4 regions of the Serratia sp. Res13-Sevr-LER1-36-b genome follow, and region 2 is predicted to be linked to each of the others. Evidence: predicted binding sites of a transcription regulator. Region 2 holds the regulator's gene; each other region holds the start of a gene.
What was found. Region 2 encodes CRP, which controls carbon source genes, mostly activating them, when cyclic AMP is high. Its sites were predicted from a motif close to ATGTGANNNNNNTCACAT; they were not measured.
Positions count from the first base shown of each region.

Region 1 (4,760 bases), on a different contig from region 2:
CTGGCGTGTTTCGCAAAATGCGCGTGTACCTGAATTTTATACTGCCGAGGAGAACGATGATGATCGCGGTGATTTTTGAACTACGGGCTGCCGCTGGGCAGCGGGAAACCTATCTAGAGTTGGCGGCGGAGCTGAAACCGTTGCTGGCAGAAATTGACGGCTTTATCTCTATCGAACGTTTTCAGAGCTTGAGCGAGCCGGACAAGTTGTTATCGCTGTCGTTCTGGCGTGATGAGGCGGCGGTACAGCAGTGGCGCAACCTGGAGCAACACCGTCAGGCCCAGGCGCGTGGCAGGCATGAGGTGTTGGAATATTACCGGCTGCGGGTGGCAGAGGTGGTGCGGGATTATGGGTTAGAACCGCGTGAGCAGGCTCCGGCGGATAGCCTCCGTTTTCATGGTTGAATGATCCAGCGCCGAGGTTCCGGCGCTGGATTGTATTAACTTAATAATTTGATAACTTAATGCTTAAAATGGCTTGGTTGGCAGGTACTTACCATCCAGCGTGATCACCGCACGTTCACCGCCATCGGGGTCCTGGACCTTTTTGATATCCAGCTTGAAGTTGATCGCGCTGATCACCCCGTCACCAAATTGTTCATGTACCAGCGCCCGCAGGGTTGAGCCGTAGATCTGCACCATCTCGTAGAAACGATAAATAGTCGGGTCGGTCGGCACACCGCCGGGGATACTGCCGCGTACCGGGATGGCTTGCAGCAGGCGCACCGCATCTTCATCCAAACCCAATTTTGCTGCAACCACGCGGGCGGCCTGTTCCGGCAACGGGTGTTGGCCAAGCAGTGCGGCGGTGACGAACGCCAGGCTCAAGCCGGTGCCTTGGTTAATCGCCTCAAAGGTCAGGCCTTGGCGGACTTTGGCATCCATGATGATGTCGGTCAGGTTCTGGCGTGCGCAAGTGTTTTGTAGAGATTGTGTCATGTGAAATCCTCTTGATGATTAATAGGTTAGAAACGTTGCATGGCTGGGCTGGCGGTGACGCTCGGGTTGCTCGCCAGCGGTACGAAACGGCGGGTATTGCCATCTAATGCGTCTATACAGCCGGTGGCGATATCGTAGATCCAGCCATGCAGCCGCAGATTGCCTCGATCAAGCGCTAGCGCGACCGAAGGGTGAGTTTTCAGGTTGGTGAGCTGGGCGATGACATTTTCTCGCACCATCGAATTAATACGATCGTGCTCGCTGGCGTGTTCATTGGCCTGATTGACCGCCTTGGCGGCATCGGCATAGCGCAGCCAGTTGGCCACGGTGGGCATGTGATCCAGGCATTTGCAGGTGGCAATGGCGGTCATGGCGCCGCAATCGGAATGGCCGCAAATCACGATATCCTCTACGCCAAGCGCAGCAACGGCATATTCCACCGAGGCTGAAACACCACCGGGCTCTGGCCCGAAAGAAGGGACGATATTGCCTGCGTTGCGGATGACGAACAGGTCGCCTGGTTCGCGTTGGGTGATCAGCTCCGGCACCAATCGGCTGTCGGAACATGAGATAAATAGGGTGCGCGGGTTCTGGCTGGTAGCCAGACGTTTGAACAGCTCTGTACGCTCAACAAAAGCCTCGCGCTTGAACTTCAGAAAACCGTCAATAACCTCTTGCATGGTGACTCCATCAATGTGTGGCTTGCTTTCAATGGAGGCAAGAATGGACTTTTCTAGCTATAGGTTCCAAGACTCATTTATAATCGTCACGATAGGGATAACTAATAGTTGAGGCGTTATGTTACTGCGGCACATACGTTACTTTTTGGCGGTAGCCGAGCAGGGGAACTTTACCCGGGCGGCGGAGGTGCTGCATGTTTCTCAGCCCACCTTGTCACAGCAGATCAAACAGTTGGAAGAGACGTTACAGGTAGAACTGTTTGACCGTTCCGGGCGGAGGGTGCAACTCACCGATGCGGGTCAGGCATGGATGCGCTATGCCCGGTTGGCATTACAGGATCTGGATGCTGGCAAGCGGGCCATTCAGGATGTCGCGACGTTGGAACGCGGCAACCTGCGCTTGGCCATGACGCCGACCTTTACCTCCTACCTGATTGGCCCGTTGGTCGACGGCTTTTACCGGCGCTACCCAGGTATTACGCTGAATATCCGTGAAATGACGCAGGATAAGATGGAGGCGTTATTGTGCGATGACCAATTGGATCTCGGGATTGCCTTCGAGCCGGTTCACTCTGCGGATATAGCCGCGACCAGGCTGTTCACGGAGCGGCTGCAACTGATGGTGGGGAAGGGGCATCAGCTTACCAAGCACCGCGCTGCCTTGAACGTAGCGGAGGTGCAACAGGTGCCATTGGTGCTACTCAACGGTGACTTCGCCACGCGTCACTACGTGGACGAATATTGCCAGCAGCACGCGATCCATCCTCAGGTTGCCATGGAGGCGAATGCGATTAGCGCCATCGTCGAGATTGTGCGCCACGGCCAGCTCGCGACCATTCTGCCGCAGGCCATTGCACGGAGTAATCCGCTGCTGCTGCCGATTAAGCTGTCGGTTCCCATGCCCGAACGCCATGCTGTGGTGTTGCAACGCAAAGAGGGCTACCGCAGTGCAGCTTCACGGGCGTTGATTGCGATGTTGCAAGATCAGGTCAAGGAAATGGGCTAAAAAAGTGACGGGTTTGGTTATCCGTTAATTCGTTCTGATGGGGATATTTAGCTGGCGAATATCTCCACACCCCGAGCGCCGAGCAAATCTTCACCAAAACTTCCCACGATCTCTGTGTTGCGTTATGGCATAATGCGCGCCAAATCACATTCCCAATCAAATTAAGAGCGAGCGCTGTGTTAAGCACTAACAACATCACTATGCAGTTCGGCAGTAAGCCGTTGTTTGAAAACATCTCTGTCAAATTTGGCGGCGGTAACCGCTATGGTCTGATCGGAGCCAACGGCTGCGGTAAATCGACGTTCATGAAAATCCTCGGTGGCGATCTGGCGCCGAGCGGCGGTAACGTGTTCCTGGATCCGAATGAGCGCCTGGGTAAACTGCGCCAGGATCAGTTCGCTTTTGAACAGTTCAGCGTGCTGGACACCGTGATCATGGGCCACACCGAACTGTGGGCGGTGAAGGAAGAGCGCGACCGCATCTATGCCATGGCGGAGATGAGCGAAGAAGACGGTTATAAAGTGGCCGATCTGGAAGTGGCCTATGGCGAGATGGATGGCTACACCGCAGAAGCACGTGCCGGGGAGTTGCTGCTCGGCGTGGGGATCCCGGTAGAACAGCATTATGGCCCGATGAGCGAGATCGCTCCCGGCTTCAAACTGCGTGTCCTGTTGGCTCAGGCCCTGTTCTCCGATCCGGAAATCCTGCTGCTCGACGAACCAACGAACAACCTGGACATCGATACCATTCGCTGGCTGGAGCAGGTGCTGAACGAACGTAACAGCACCATGATCATCATTTCGCACGACCGTCACTTCCTGAACATGGTTTGTACCCACATGGCGGATCTGGACTACGGCGAACTGCGTGTCTATCCAGGCAACTACGACGAATACATGACGGCGGCTACCCAGGCTCGTGAGCGCCTGATGTCTGACAACGCCAAAAAGAAGGCGCAGATTAACGAATTGCAATCCTTCGTTAGCCGCTTCAGCGCCAACGCCTCAAAATCCAAGCAGGCTACCTCCCGTGCCCGCCAGATCGACAAGATCCAGTTGGAAGAGGTGAAAGCCTCTAGCCGTCAGAACCCGTTCATTCGTTTTGAACAGGACAAGAAACTGTTCCGTAACGCGCTGGAAGTGGAAGCGCTGGCCAAAGGCTTCGACAACGGCCCGCTGTTCAGCAAACTCAACCTGATGGTTGAAGTAGGCGAGAAAGTGGCGATCCTGGGTGCCAACGGTATCGGTAAATCTACCCTGCTGAAAACGCTGGTGGGTGACCTGCAACCGGATAACGGCAGCGTGAAATGGTCTGAAAACGCCAAGATCGGTTACTACGCACAGGATCACGAATACGAGTTCGATGAAACCCTGAGTGTGTTCGACTGGATGAGCCAGTGGAAGCAGGAAAAGGACGATGAGCAGGCGGTACGCAGCATTCTTGGCCGCCTGTTGTTCAGCCAGGACGATATCAAGAAGCGCGTAAAAGTGCTGTCCGGTGGTGAGAAGGGCCGTATGCTGTTCGGCAAGATCATGATGCAGCGCCCGAACATCCTGATCATGGATGAACCGACCAACCACATGGATATGGAATCCATCGAGTCACTGAACATGGCGTTGGAAATGTATGAAGGTACCCTGATCTTCGTTTCCCACGACCGTGAGTTCGTTAGCTCGCTGGCCACACGCGTTCTGGAAATGACCCCGAACAAGGTGATCGACTTTACCGGCAACTACGAAGACTACCTGCGTAGCCAGGGTATCAACTGATCCCTTCGAGTCGCCCCTCATCCCAACCCTCTCCCACAGTGAGAGGGAGCAGTCCAGAGCGATTGGTTAGCTCGTACTGCTTCAAAACGTGATGAGTAGAGAAAGATAGGTAATACGCAGAAGAATTAACGAACTCAACCCGTTCCCTCTCCCACAGGGAGAGGGAGCAGTCCAGAGCGATAGGTTAGCCCGTACTGCTTCGGAACGTGATGAGTAGAGAAAGATAGGTATTACGCAGAAGAATTAACGAACTCAATCCGTTCCCTCTCCCTTTGGGAGAGGGCTAGGGTGAGGGGCCGCATCTTTACCACACACCTCACACCGCGGATCCTTCGGCAGCTTCATCTCGCGAAACTGCATGCTCATC
Region 1 covers NZ_JADACK010000039.1:4,022-8,781, forward strand. Annotated here, with positions in the region: gene IMQ33_RS23670 (cytochrome P450) at 1-79, shown strand, start outside; gene IMQ33_RS23675 (antibiotic biosynthesis monooxygenase) at 60-404, shown strand; gene cynS (cyanase) at 468-938, opposite strand; gene IMQ33_RS23685 (carbonic anhydrase) at 965-1,618, opposite strand; gene cynR (transcriptional regulator CynR) at 1,737-2,624, shown strand; gene IMQ33_RS23695 (ABC-F family ATPase) at 2,801-4,393, shown strand; gene moeB (molybdopterin-synthase adenylyltransferase MoeB) at 4,646-4,760, opposite strand, start outside.
Region 1: IMQ33_RS23695 (ABC-F family ATPase) is a predicted target of CRP. The motif match lies at 2,757-2,774, and genes of this name have one in related genera.

Region 2 (4,760 bases):
GCAGGCGGCAATCACGAATGCCAACAGGCCAAGCGCAGAGAACGACCCACGCCAGCCGATGTGATCCAGGCAATAGACTGCGACCAGCGGCCCGACGGTCATCGCCAACCCGGCGGAGGACAGCAGAATGGACTGCGCGAAGGTGCGCTGTTCCAGTGGGAAATTCGCCACTACCGCCTTGGCGCAGGAACACGGATAGCCGGAGTGGCCAATACCGGACAGGAAGCGGAACGTCACCAGCAGGCCCAGGCCGAACCCCAGAATGCCGAAGCACAGGGCAAATCCCCCCAGCAGCAGTAACGAACTGCACAGCACTTTCTTAAAGCCAAAGCGGTCATTGAGCCAGCCCGCCGGTATCTGGAACAGGGAATACGCCAGGAAAAACATCCCGGTAATGTAGCCCAGCTGTTCCGGCTGTAGATTGAATTCGTGTTCGATAGGTAACAGCGCAAAACCCATCACGGTTTTATCGATGTACACCACGACATAGCCCACAAACAGCAAAAAAATCATTAGCGAACGATTTTTCATCGCCGATATCCCTTTAAGTTATCACCCAGGCAGCCCACCCGCAGGGCCGGCGTATTTAATAATGTGATCAAGGTCACTTTATAGTTTTAATAACAGTCACTTACAATAACACGCTGAAATTATCGCCTTTTGCCGAGCGGCATAAGATACAGTTTTGTAAGGGGTGATGCTTTTTATTGATAGGGTGGGGAATGCGCTATTTACCGAAGTTACAACAGTTGAAAGTCTTCCAGCAGGTGATCCGCAGCGGCAGTATTCGCGGGGCGGCGCGCGCGCTGGAGCAGTCTCAGCCTGCCGTGAGCCGTACCATCCGTGAACTGGAACAGATCCTGGAAACCCAGTTGATCAATCGCAGCAGCCAAGGAATGACGCTGACCGAAACCGGCCGCGCCTTCGCCCTGCGAATGCAATTGATCCTGGAGGAATTGCAGCGCGCCGCCGACGAGATCCAGCAGTTGAATCAGCATTCGCAAGGTAACGTCGCTATTGGCTGCTCTTCGCTACTCGCCCTGACGGTATTACCGGATCTGGTCGAAGCCTTCAAACAGCCGTTTCCGCAGGCCAATCTGCTGATCCGCGAAGCACAGCTGTCTACGCTGCTGCCAGCATTGCGCGAAGGCCGCCTGGATTTTGCCGTGGGTACCGTCAGCCCGGAACTGCCGTTGGAGGATCTGGTGCGTGAACCGCTGTTCAACGCCTCTTTTTGCATTATCGCACGCCAGGGGCACCCACTGGCGCAGGCAACCTCGCTGGACGAACTGCGTGAGGCCAAGTGGTTATTACCGGAAACCGATATGGGGTATTACCAGCAGTTGCGCGCGATGTTAGGCACCTTCTATCAGCAATTGACCCGTTCGCCCATTCGCTCGGACTCTGTGACCTGTGGCTTGAACATGGTGTTAGAGGCGGATTATTTGACTATCGTGGCGCGGGCGATGAGTGCACCGTTCCATTTGCAGCATCGGCTGGTGGCATTGCCTATCGACACGCTGCCGCAGGCGCAATATTGCGTGCTGTATTCACAGAAATCGCCGCTAACCGTGACGGCACGGCGATTTCTTGATTTATTGCGTGCCCACTGCCTGCGCTACCCTTGGTAGGATCAGGCCACTTCGCGGATTTCGAAGCTGTGGGTGATGCTGGCGGCTTTACCCAACATCAAGGAGACGGAGCAGTATTTCTCGGCGGAAAGATCCACCGCGCGCTCCACAATCTTGTCGGTCAGCCCTTTGCCGGTGACGATAAAATGCAGATTGATATGGGTAAACAGACGCGGTGCTTCTTCACGACGCTCGGAGGTCAGTTTAACCTCGCAGTCACGCACATCGTTACGCCCTTTTTGCAGGATCGACACCACATCGATGGCGCTACAGCCGCCAACGGACATCAACACCATTTCCATCGGGCTTGGCGCTTTATCGCCCGCGTTGCCATCCATCAACACCTGGTGGCCGGACGCAGACTCACCCAGGAATGTCAGCCCTTCTACCCACTTAACTCTTGCCTGCATGTTACACACTCCGGTTAATTTCTTAAAAACAGGGTACGCTTTCGCATACATTCTGGCAACGTAACCTGATGCTAATCATGCTGAAGCGAGACAACACAAGACACCCGCCTCACTCTGTGCTACAAACAGAGCCGCAATAACTCTTTCCAGGTCACCGATTTCAGGGATACGTCCAAGGAAAGGCCCCTATATTGGTTTGTTAACAGAATGTAGCTTGCAGCTCTCCCTGCAAGTTAATATGCTAGAGCACAAGCGTATTTCTATAACACGCCTCAAAACCTGTTGATAGCCACAATTAAAACACCGGGCTATAAGCACGTTTTACAGGGAACTCTGACCCCTGTGATACAAGGCAGCGATAACAACAGAGGATAACAGCGAATGGTTCTCGGCAAACCGCAAACAGACCCGACTCTCGAATGGTTCCTGTCTCATTGCCATATCCACAAATATCCATCGAAGAGTACGCTGATTCACCAAGGTGAAAAGGCCGAAACGCTTTACTACATCGTCAAAGGCTCCGTCGCGGTGCTGATTAAAGATGAAGAAGGCAAAGAGATGATCCTGTCCTACCTTAACCAGGGGGATTTCATCGGCGAGCTAGGATTATTTGAAGAAGGCCAGGAGCGTAGCGCCTGGGTACGGGCCAAAACCGCCTGTGAAGTGGCTGAAATTTCCTACAAGAAATTCCGCCAGTTGATCCAGGTTAACCCGGATATCCTGATGCGCCTGTCCGCACAGATGGCTAACCGCCTGCAAGTCACCTCAGAGAAAGTGGGTAACCTCGCCTTCCTTGACGTTACCGGCCGCATTGCTCAGACCTTGCTGAACCTGGCAAAACAACCTGATGCCATGACTCACCCAGACGGCATGCAGATCAAAATCACCCGCCAGGAAATTGGCCAAATCGTCGGTTGCTCACGTGAAACCGTCGGTCGTATTTTGAAAATGCTCGAAGATCAAAACCTGATCTCCGCGCACGGCAAAACCATTGTCGTGTACGGTACGCGTTAATCCCCAGGGAAACGGTGCAGCAATGCGCCGTTTCTTTACCTACTGAATAGCCAACCATGTGGCGCCGCCTGATCTACCACCCGGAAGTCAACTACGCACTGCGGCAAACGCTGGTGTTGTGCCTGCCGGTGGCGTTTGGTTTGCTGATTGGCAACCTGCAACTCGGCATGCTGTTCTCGTTGGTGCCCGCCTGCTGCAACATTGCCGGGCTGGATACGCCACACAAACGCTTTTTCAAACGCCTGGTCGTGGGTGGATCCCTATTCGCACTCAGTAGCTTTCTGCTGCAACAAGCCCTGCTGTGGGAGCTTCCCCTGCCCTTACTGATGTTGGGAATGGCGCTGTTGCTCGGCGTCAGCGGTGAGATCAGTCCGCTGCATGCCCGCCTGCTACCAGCCGCACTGGTTGCCGCCATCTTTTCCCTCAGCATGGTAGGCACCGTGCCAATCTGGCATGCCCCTTTACTGTATATCGTCGGCACCGCCTGGTACGGGTTGTTTACCTGGGCCTGGTTCAAGCTGTGGAAAGAGCAGCCGATGCGCGAATCCTTAAGCCAGCTGTATATGCAGTTGGCCGACTATTTTGAAGCCAAATACTCATTACTGACGCAACATACCGATCCAGAAACTGCCCTGCCGCCGCTGTTGCAACGCCAACAGAAAGTGATGGATCTGATCAGTCTGCTATACCAACAGCTTAATTTCCTGCCCCATGCCAATAACCTGGAGCAAAAGCGCCTGCAACGTACGTTTCAGGTGGCGCTCGATTTGCAAGAGCACATTACCGTCAGCCTGCATCTGCCGGAAGAAGTGCAAAAGCTGGTAGAGCAAAGCCAGGCCGAAGCGATTATCCGCCGCAACGCCCAGGTGATCGCCACGCGCCTGCGGGTGGTGGCCGACGATATTCTCTATCATCGGCACTCTGCGCGTTTCAGTATGAAGAATGAGCTGGCGGCGCTGGAAAAAGTGGCCTCACAGCACGCCGATAACCCGGTTGGTCAGTTCTGCTATTACCACTTCAGCCGCATCGCACGCCTGCTGCGCACCCAGCACCCGCTTTACCGTCGCAATCTGATGGCCAATCAGTCACGTCTGCCGTTCTGGCCCGCGGTGGTGAGCTATCTGTCGTTTAAATCCAACGCCCTGCGCAACGCAGCCAGGCTGGGGGTCATTCTGGCGGCAGGCAGCAGCCTGGGCATGCTGTTCAACCTGCCAAAACCCTATTGGATCTTGCTGACCATCATGCTGGTCAGTCAAAACGGCTATAACGCCACGCGGGTGAGGATCCAGCACCGTGCCCTCGGCACGTTGGCCGGGTTGGTGATTGCCGCCGGACTGTTGCAACTGCAGATGCCGGAGAACGTGACGTTGAGCATCATGTTGGCGATCACCCTGGCGGCCTATCTGATCCTGCGGAAAAACTACGGGCTGGCGGTGATGGGCTTTACCGTGACTGCCGTCTACACCTTGCAGCTCCTGGCGCTGAATGGCACCCATTTCCTGGTTCCCCGCCTGATCGATACCCTTATTGGCTGCGTACTGGTGTTTGGCGGCACGATCTGGCTATGGCCGCAGTGGCAGAGTGGCCTGCTGCGTAAAAACGCCCATCAGGCGCTAGAGCACGATCAGACGGCACTGCGATTATTGCTGGAAGAGCAGGAACCGGATCCCAGTGAACTGGCCTACACGCGTATGCAGGTCAACCA
Region 2 covers NZ_JADACK010000045.1:7,293-12,052, reverse strand. Annotated here, with positions in the region: gene IMQ33_RS25830 (MFS transporter) at 1-531, opposite strand, end outside; gene IMQ33_RS25825 (LysR substrate-binding domain-containing protein) at 723-1,631, shown strand; gene IMQ33_RS25820 (OsmC family protein) at 1,634-2,041, opposite strand; gene crp (cAMP-activated global transcriptional regulator CRP) at 2,423-3,055, shown strand; gene IMQ33_RS25810 (YccS/YhfK family putative transporter) at 3,112-4,760, shown strand, end outside.

Region 3 (4,760 bases), on a different contig from region 2:
TGGCGCTGACCGCCATACCGATAATAATCGCTTTAGCCATATGCGTACGGCCAGTGATCCACAGATCGCGGAACGCCGAGGTAAAGCAGATCTGCGCCCGTTCAATAAGCAGGCCAAAACCGATACCAAACAGCATGGCGATACCGAGTTTCGGCGCATCAAACAGCGTCCATAATGACCAGGCCACCGTGAGGCAGAAAACCCCCATTCCCAAACGGAAACGACGGCGTGCCTGCTCGGGTTTTTGCGTCAATGGTGAGGCCGCTTTCACTCTTTGCAGCTTGACCGGAATACGGAACATCGGCAGCAAGGTGAATTTGGCACCGAAGTAAGAGCCGGCCGCCGTTGCCAGCGCAAAAAACCAGGCATGCAGCGAGAACTGTGGAATGCCGGTAAAGAAGGCCGCCAGGTTACACCCCATCGCTAAACGCGCGCCAAAACCGGCAATAATGCCGCCCAGCAATGCCTGTGCAATGCGGATGCGGTGCTGCGGCATACGTAATTTGATGTTGTTGGCCCACAGCGCAGCGGCGATGCAACCCGCAAACATACCAATAATCATGCGCCCATCAATACGATCGAGCGGTGTGCCCTGTAGGCCGATCACCTTAAAGTAACCCCACTGCTCGGGATGAAAGCCAAACCACTGCAAGATATGGCCCCCCCAGCGGGTAAATTCGCCGGTTACCGCCCAGAAGGTGCCGGTCATGCCGAAATAGTAGGTCGAGAGGATCCCGGCTGCGATCACCGCCGGTAAGGGTGCCCAAAAGCGCACCAGGTATTGAGATTTGAATTGTTGCCAGTTCACGGCAGCTCCTGTGCATCCGTAAGATAAACCTTGCGGATGATACGCCCTTTAGCAGTATTAACTGAGATACCAGGCAAAAAAAAACCAGTCCGAAGACTGGTTTTTAAGCTGATTAACCGTAAACGGTCAAATCAACGGTTATGCATCACCGAAACGGCGACGTGGTGCGGCAGGAGCTGCTGCATCGTCACGGCGTGGTGCTGGCTTATCACGGTTGAAGTTACCGCCACGACGTTCGCCACCGGCAGCATTACCGCCTTCACGACGCTCACCGAAAGAACGACGTGGTGCTGGTGCACCTTCGCGACGCTCACCGTTGAATGGACGGGCACCACCACGGCGCTCACCACCGTTACCACCGGCAGGACGCTCACGACGTTCATGCGGCTGTGCATCGCCCAGCAGTTGCATGTTCATCGGCTTGTTCAGAATGCGGGTGCGAGTGAAGTGATTCAGGATCTCGCCCGGCATGCCTTTTGGCAGCTCGATGGTGGAGTGGGAAGCAAACAGCTTGATGTTACCGATGTAACGGCTGCTGATGTCACCTTCGTTAGCGATCGCACCAACGATATGACGAACTTCCACGCCGTCATCACGGCCAACTTCAATGCGGTACAGCTGCATTTCACCCACGTCACGGCGTTCGCGACGTGGACGCTCAGCACCAGCTTCACGGCTGTCTGGACGTGCGTCACGACGACGGTCGCTACCACGTTCGTCACGATCGTTGAACTCACGACGTTGACGCGGTTTGAACACTGGATCTGGTGGCAGGATCAGAGGACGCTCGCCCTGTGCCATTTTCAGCAGTGCAGCAGCCAGCGTTTCCATATCCAGATCTTCACCCGGCTGCAGCTTAGCCAGCAGCGCACGGTACATATCCAGATCGCTGCTTTCCAGCTGCTGCTGAACTTTAGCGGCAAACTTGGCCAGGCGGCGCTCACCCAGCAGATCTGCGTTTGGCAGCTCGACTTCAGGGATGGTCAACTTCATGGTGCGCTCGATGTTGCGCAGCAGGCGGCGTTCGCGGTTTTCTACGAACAGCAGCGCACGGCCAGCACGGCCAGCACGACCTGTACGGCCGATACGGTGAACGTAAGACTCTGAATCCATAGGGATATCATAGTTTACCACCAGGCTGATACGCTCAACGTCCAGACCACGAGCGGCAACGTCGGTGGCGATCAGAATATCCAGACGGCCACTTTTCAGACGCTCCAGGGTCTGCTCACGCAGCGCCTGGTTCATGTCACCGTTCAGTGCGGCACTGTTGTAACCGCTGCGCTCCAGCGCTTCGGCCACTTCCAGGGTCGCATTTTTGGTACGTACGAAGATGATCGCCGCGTCAAAATCTTCAGCTTCCAGGAAACGCACCAGCGCTTCGTTTTTACGCATGCCCTGCACGGTCCAGTAGCTCTGGCTAATGTCCGGACGAGTGGTGATGCTGGACTGAATGCGCACTTCCTGTGGATCTTTCATGAAGCGACGGGTAATACGACGGATCGCTTCCGGCATGGTCGCAGAGAACAGCGCGGTCTGATGTTCAGCCGGGATCTCCGCCATGATGGTTTCTACGTCTTCGATAAAGCCCATGCGCAGCATTTCGTCGGCTTCGTCCAGAACCAGGCCTTTCAGGCCAGAAAGGTTCAGGGTGCCACGTTTCAGGTGGTCCAGCAGACGGCCCGGGGTCCCTACTACGATTTGCGGGCCCTGACGCAGAGCGCGCAGCTGCACGTCATAACGTTGGCCACCGTACAGGGCCACCACGTTAACGCCATGCATGTGCTTGGAGAAATCGGTCATGGCTTCAGCGACCTGAACCGCCAGTTCGCGGGTTGGAGCCAGTACCAGGATTTGTGGTGCTTTCAGGGCTGCATCGAGGTTGTGCAGCAGGGGCAGCGAGAACGCCGCAGTTTTACCACTACCGGTCTGCGCCATGCCCAGCACGTCGCGGCCGTTCAACAGGTGAGGAATACACTCAGCCTGGATCGGTGATGGTTTTTCGTAGCCCAGATCGGTCAGGGCAGCAATGATCGGAGCAGACAGCCCCAGGTCAGCAAAAGAGGTTTCAAGCTCAGTAGTCATGTACACGTGCCTCATTAATAATGGCAGCCAGTCTACATAACTCGTCGAGAAAATTTTCAGTCATTTTCATTGAAAAGTGTGAACCGGCTCAAATTAGATTATAAAACAGACAAAAAAGCCCTCGCCCGTTAAGGCGATTACTTTGGTCAAAAAACCAATGTAAATCAGGCTGATAAGTGTCCGTCAGCTATTGCTGGTCCGATTCCGATAGGTCGTCTTGTTCTTGGCCTAACAGCGCCAATTCCAACAATGCATAGCGGTGCTCAACAAAGTTATGAACGTTGTTAGCCACCGTCAGTTTGAACAGCGCCGAAGCGGTGTCCTTGTCCCCCAGACTTAGGTAGTGCTTACCTAAATAGAAGTCAGTTTCACTGAGATGCTCAGCGAGCGAAGTGTTATCCGTTGCATCTGCCTTGAGGCGTTCCATCAGCGTTTTTTCGCTGATTTTGCCCAGGTAGAATTCGACAATATTCCATCCCCATTGCCCTCTGTCCGATTTGTCATAACGCTGCTGGAGCGATACGGTAGCCATCTTGGGATCGATTTCTCTCTCCACCAGATAAAGCCACAGCGAACGGAAGGGATCGTTTGGGTCGTCTTGATAAAACGCCTGCAGATCATCCTGCGCCAACGGGAAGCGGCCGCCATAATACAGTGCGATGCCCCGGTTTAAACGCGCGTAATTGTAAGTTGGATCAAGCTCTAGTACAGAATCAAACGCTTCATAGGCAGCATCAAAATTGCCTGCCTGCGTTAAGTAAATGCCCAGGTAGTTGAAAACTTCTGGCATATCAGGACGTATCGCTAGCGCTTGTGAAAAGTCATTGCGCGCTAGAGCACGTAAACCTAGGCTATCATACAGCACACCGCGCTCATATAAAAGCTGTGCTCGCTCATCGTCCGTTAATGCCCGGCTGGCAAGTATTTGTTCCATGCGCGCCAGGATCACTTCCTGCTGCAGCGTAGGCTGCAACGGAATAGCCAGAACTTCGTCTTTACGCCAATCATGGTTGCTGCATCCTGCCAGCAATAGTGCTGTCGCAACGTAACACCAGCGCAAGAAAGGCTTCATTTCCCACTCCCGAAGACAAACATTGGATGAACGTCCTGTCCTCCGCTTGCTAATACGCGAGTATCCTACCCACGCGATAAGGACAGCCCCCAACCCTAACGGCAGGGAGCTGTAAAACTGCTGATACAGTTATTCTGCTTCTGGTGCAGGAGCCGCAGCGGATTCTGGCGCTGTAGCTTCTTTGATGCTCAGACGCACACGGCCCTGGCGATCAACTTCCATTACCTTAACCGGTACTTCCTGACCCATCTGCAGATAGTCGGTCACTTTCTCAACGCGCTTGTCGGCGATTTGAGAGATGTGCACCAGGCCTTCTTTACCGCCGCCGATGGCCACGAAGGCACCAAAATCAACGATACGGGTTACTTTACCCTGATACACACGGCCAACTTCGATCTCAGCGGTGATCTCTTCGATGCGGCGGATAGCGAACTTCGCTTTGTCGCCATCGGTCGCAGCAATCTTCACTGTACCGTCATCTTCAATTTCGATCGTGGTGCCAGTTTCTTCGGTCAACGCACGGATGACTGAGCCACCTTTACCGATCACATCTTTGATCTTGTCTGGATTGATCTTGATGGTGTGAATACGTGGTGCGAACTCAGAGATATCGCCACGCGGCGTGCTGATAGCCTGTTCCATCACGCCCAGAATGTGCAGACGCGCACCCTTGGCCTGGTTCAGAGCCACCTGCATGATTTCGCGGGTGATACCTTCAATTTTAATGTCCATCTGCAGCGCGGTGATACCATCGCGGCTACCGGCCACTTTGAAGTCCATGTCGCCCAGGTGATC
Region 3 covers NZ_JADACK010000002.1:138,581-143,340, reverse strand. Annotated here, with positions in the region: gene yedE (selenium metabolism membrane protein YedE/FdhT) at 1-808, opposite strand, end outside; gene IMQ33_RS00800 (DEAD/DEAH family ATP-dependent RNA helicase) at 947-2,893, opposite strand; gene yrbN (protein YrbN) at 2,883-2,957, opposite strand; gene nlpI (lipoprotein NlpI) at 3,081-3,965, opposite strand; gene pnp (polyribonucleotide nucleotidyltransferase) at 4,095-4,760, opposite strand, start outside.
Region 3: yrbN (protein YrbN) is a predicted target of CRP. The motif match lies at 2,970-2,987, and genes of this name have one in related genera.

Region 4 (4,760 bases), on a different contig from region 2:
ATTGTAAATCGCGTCGAACAGTTGGTTCACGTCGGTGACGTATTTCGGCAGCTTATCGGCACGAATGGTGTAAGGGTGCACCGCCATATTGCTGGCATGAGCGTCCTTGACCATATCGGTCAACACGATCTGGTTCGGTTTGGATTTTTCTTCGACGATCAGCATGTGATAGTCAGGCCCGATGCCGTCGGCATACTGGGCGATCTTTTTCATCGCACCCGGTTTGAACATCCAGTCGTAGTCATAGTTGACCCACTTGCCGTCGGCCTTCTGCTCGTAGGTTTCGTTCCAGTCGGTGTAGGCAATCAGCTGCACCAGCTTCAGATCCATCCCCATCTTGGGTTCCAGCTGATCCTTGATGCGTTTCAGCTCGTTGGCATCAAAACACTGCAGATAGACGTTGTCGCTCTTGCTGGTGTAGCCGTATTGCTTAAGGACTTCCAGCACCCTGGTGGAGATGTCTTTTCCTTCCTGCTGATGGAACCAGGGGGCCTTGATTTCCGGGTAGAGGCCGATGTTCTTGCCGGTTGAATGGTTGAGGCCCTGTACGAACTCGATCTCTTCCTGGAAGGTGTGGACGCGGAAGTCGGATTTGCCCATCGGGAAGCGGCCAGGGTAGCTTTGCACCTGCTTACCATCTTTGATATCGAAGCCTTCGGTGAACTTCAGCGATTTGATCTCAGGCAGCGTAAAGTCGATGGCGTAGTAGCGGCCATCTTTACGCGCCCGGTCCGGGAAGCGCTCGGCAACGTCGGTGACGCGATCCAGATAGTGGTCGTGCAACACCACCAGCTCGTTGTCTTTGGTCATCACCAGATCTTGCTCAAGGAAGTCGGCACCCTGCGCGTAGGCCATCGCCTTGGCCGGTAACGTATGCTCCGGCAGATAGCCGCTGGCACCGCGGTGAGCGATAACCACTTTATCCGCAGCCTGGGCGGCACTGAGCATTGAAGTGGCAAGAATGATCCCTGTGAGCAGGGCTTTGGTTTGAGTCCGCATTCTGTGTTGCTCCATGTTGTAGAGGTAAGAAAAAGGCCGCAGCGCGGCCTTAGATTGACGATAAAGGGTAGGTAGGGGCGCTGCATGCTGCGCCCGCTTAGCTTTTAACCGCGTTTGGCCGCGATTTCTGCGTGGTGTTTCTTCTCGCTGATCATGGTCAGTACCAGCAGGATCACCGCACCGATGCTGCCGCCGATCATCACCATAAAGCCGCCGTCCCAACCGAAGTAGTCAACGGTATAGCCAACGATGGCGCTGGCTGCGACCGAACCGCCCAGGTAACCGAACAGGCCGGTAAAGCCTGCGGCGGTACCTGCCGCTTTCTTCGGTGCCAGTTCCAGCGCGTGCAGGCCGATCAGCATGACTGGGCCATAGATCAGGAAGCCGATGGTGATCATACAGGCCATATCGATGCCTGGGTTACCCACCGGGTTCAGCCAGTAAACGATGGTGGCGATGGTCACCAGAACCATGAAGAACACCCCGGTGGCGCCACGGTTGCCTTTAAACACCTTGTCCGACATCCAGCCGCACAGCAGGGTGCCTGGGATACCGGCGTATTCGTACAGGAAGTAGGCCCAGGAGGACTTATCCAGCGCGAAGTGTTTCACTTCTTTCAGGTAGGTTGGTGACCAGTCCAGGATGCCGTAGCGCAGCAGATACACGAACACGTTGGCGATCGCGATGTACCACAGCAGTTTGTTTGGCAGCACGTACTGCATGAAGATCTGCTTGGCTGTCAGCTCTTCTTCTGCTTCTTCGCTGTAATCATCCGGATAGTCGTTTTTGTATTCTTCAATCGGTGGCAAACCAACAGATTGCGGGGTGTCACGCATCAAGGCGAAGGCGATCAGGGCCACCAGGATCGCACCGAAGGCAGGCATATACAGCGCCGCATGCCAGTCGTTAAACCAGGCCATACCCAGCAGGAACAGCAGTGGAGGCAGGCCACCACCGACGTTGTGCGCACAGTTCCATACCGAAACAATACCGCCACGCTCTTTTTGTGACCACCAGTGCACCATGGTACGGCCACAAGGCGGCCAACCCATACCCTGGAACCAACCACACAGGAACAGCAGCACGAACATCACGGCAATGCTGGAGGTAGCCCAAGGCACAAAGCCCATAAACAGCATGACGGCAGCAGCCAGGATCAGGCCGGCGGGTAGGAATACACGCGGGTTGGAACGGTCAGAAACCGACCCCATGATGAACTTGGAGAAACCGTAGGCGATGGAAATCCCTGACAGCGCAAAGCCCAGGTCACCACGGCTGAAGCCCTGATCGATCAGATACGGCATCGCCAGGGTGAAGTTTTTACGCACCAGATAGTAGGCGGCGTAACCGAAAAAGATCCCCATAAAAATCTGCCAGCGCAGCTTACGGTAGAGCGGGTCTACCTTGTCGACTGGCACACGAGAAATGTGTGCAGCTGGCTTAAAAATACTCAACATGAGCGCCTCCGATGGCTTTATCTGTTTATTGCCTCAACAGGAAACGGCTGTCCTGAAGATGAGCTTGCGGATACCTGAAGTGTTGTTAAATGTTCCATAACGAGCGCAATGCTAGAGAAAACCCCCCGGTCACACCGTGATGGATGGCTCATTTGTTACACTTTTATGAAACTGTGGCGAATTTTGAGTGATCGGTTAACATTTTGGAATGGCTAAATAGCACAAATACGTGATGCTGGTCACATTCATGGCTTTTTATGGCCATATTATTTTCGTTTTCTGTTCGTTATTGTTCCTTATCAAACAAAAACCCTACTGACTGTGGCTAAATAAACGCATAACTACAGGCTCAGGGGGCGTGATGAGCAACAACTCACCAATCACCGAAACGGACGTGATCATCATTGGCGGCGGCGCTACCGGCGCGGGGATTGCCCGTGACTGCGCGCGGCGCGGTCTGCGTTGCGTTTTACTGGAAAGGCATGACATCGCCACTGGCGCGACTGGCCGCAACCACGGGTTGTTGCACAGCGGGGCGCGCTATTCGGTCACCGACGGCGAATCGGCACGCGAATGTATTGAAGAAAACCGCATCCTCAAACGTATTGCCCACCACTGCATCGAACGTACCGACGGCCTGTTCATTACCTTGCCTCAGGACTCATTGGCCTTTCAGCAGCAGTTTATTACTGCCTGTCGCAGCGCTGGCATTGAGGCCGAAGCCATTGACCCCGCGCTGGCATTACGCCTGGAGCCTGCGGCTAACCCGGCGCTGATCGGCGCGGTGCGAGTGCCAGATGGCACCGTCGATCCTTTCCGCTTAACGGCGGCCAACATGCTTGATGCGCGTGAACATGGTGCACAAATCCTTACCTATCATCAGGTCACCGGTTTGTTGCGTACCGGCGATCGCGTGACGGGCGTGCGCGTTTTCGATCATCAGGCCGCACAGCAGTACGACATCCATGCTCAGGTGGTAGTCAACGCCGCCGGGATCTGGGGCCAGCAAATTGCCGAGTATGCCGATCTGCGCATCCGCATGTTCCCTGCCAAAGGGGCATTGCTGATCCTGGGCCATCGCATCAATAACATGGTGATTAACCGCTGCCGTAAACCGGCGGATGCCGACATTCTGGTACCTGGCGATACCATCTCGCTGATTGGTACCACCTCAACTCATATCGAGTATGACCAGATTGACAACATGGTGGTGACGCCACAGGAAGTGGATATATTAATCCGCGAAGGCACGCTGCTGGCCCCGAAACTGGCGCAAACGCGCATTCTGCGTGCCTATGCGGGCGTACGGCCGCTGGTAGCCAGCGACGACGATCCTTCTGGGCGCAACGTCAGCCGCGGCATCGTGCTGCTCGACCATGCGGTGCGTGACGGGTTGGAGGGCTTTATTACCATTACCGGCGGCAAGCTGATGACTTACCGGCTGATGGCTGAATGGACCACCGACCTGGTCTGCGCCAAGCTGGGCATCGACAGCCCTTGCACCACAGCGGAAGTGGCGTTGCCCGGCTCCCGCCAGAGCGCCGAAGAGACGGTGCGCAGCGTGGTTTCACTGCCTGCCAGCATACGGGGCTCGGCGGTGTACCGTCATGGCGATCGTGCCAGCCTGGTCCCTTCTGGCAACCGGCTGGACAACAGCCTGGTGTGTGAGTGTGAAGCGGTGACTGCCGGTGAGGTACGTTACGCGGTGGATTCTCTGACCGTCAACAATCTGGTCGATCTGCGCCGCCGTACCCGCGTTGGTATGGGGACCTGCCAAGGGGAGCTGTGTGCCTGCCGTGCCGCAGGTTTGTTGACGCGGTTTAACGTGGTGACGCCGCAGCAATCCATCACCCAACTGTCCCATTTCCTCAATGAACGCTGGAAAGGCGTGCGGCCTATCGCCTGGGGCGATGCCCTGCGGGAGAGCGAATTCACCAGTTGGGTATATCAAGGGTTATGCGGGTTAGATGCGCAGGGTGACGCTAAGCAGGAGGCGGATGATGCAATTTGATGCGGTGGTGATTGGTGGTGGCTTGGCCGGGTTGAGCTGTGCTATCCGTTTAGCCGAGCATGGCAAACGCTGCGCAATAGTTAGTTCCGGCCAAAGCGCGCTCTATTTTTCTTCCGGCTCGCTCGATCTGCTGGCCCATCTGCCCGATGGTACGCCGGTGGCGTCGCCTCTATCTGCCTTGCACGAACTGGCGCAACAGGCTCCACAGCATCCGTATAGCCTGATGGGGGCCACACAGGTGGCCGCGCTGGCAACGCAAGCCGAGCAATTGCTACAGCGTTGCGGGTGGCAGA
Region 4 covers NZ_JADACK010000021.1:77,968-82,727, reverse strand. Annotated here, with positions in the region: gene glpQ (glycerophosphodiester phosphodiesterase) at 1-999, opposite strand, end outside; gene glpT (glycerol-3-phosphate transporter) at 1,104-2,456, opposite strand; gene glpA (anaerobic glycerol-3-phosphate dehydrogenase subunit A) at 2,818-4,467, shown strand; gene glpB (glycerol-3-phosphate dehydrogenase subunit GlpB) at 4,457-4,760, shown strand, end outside.
Region 4: glpT (glycerol-3-phosphate transporter) is a predicted target of CRP. The motif match lies at 2,684-2,701, and genes of this name have one in related genera.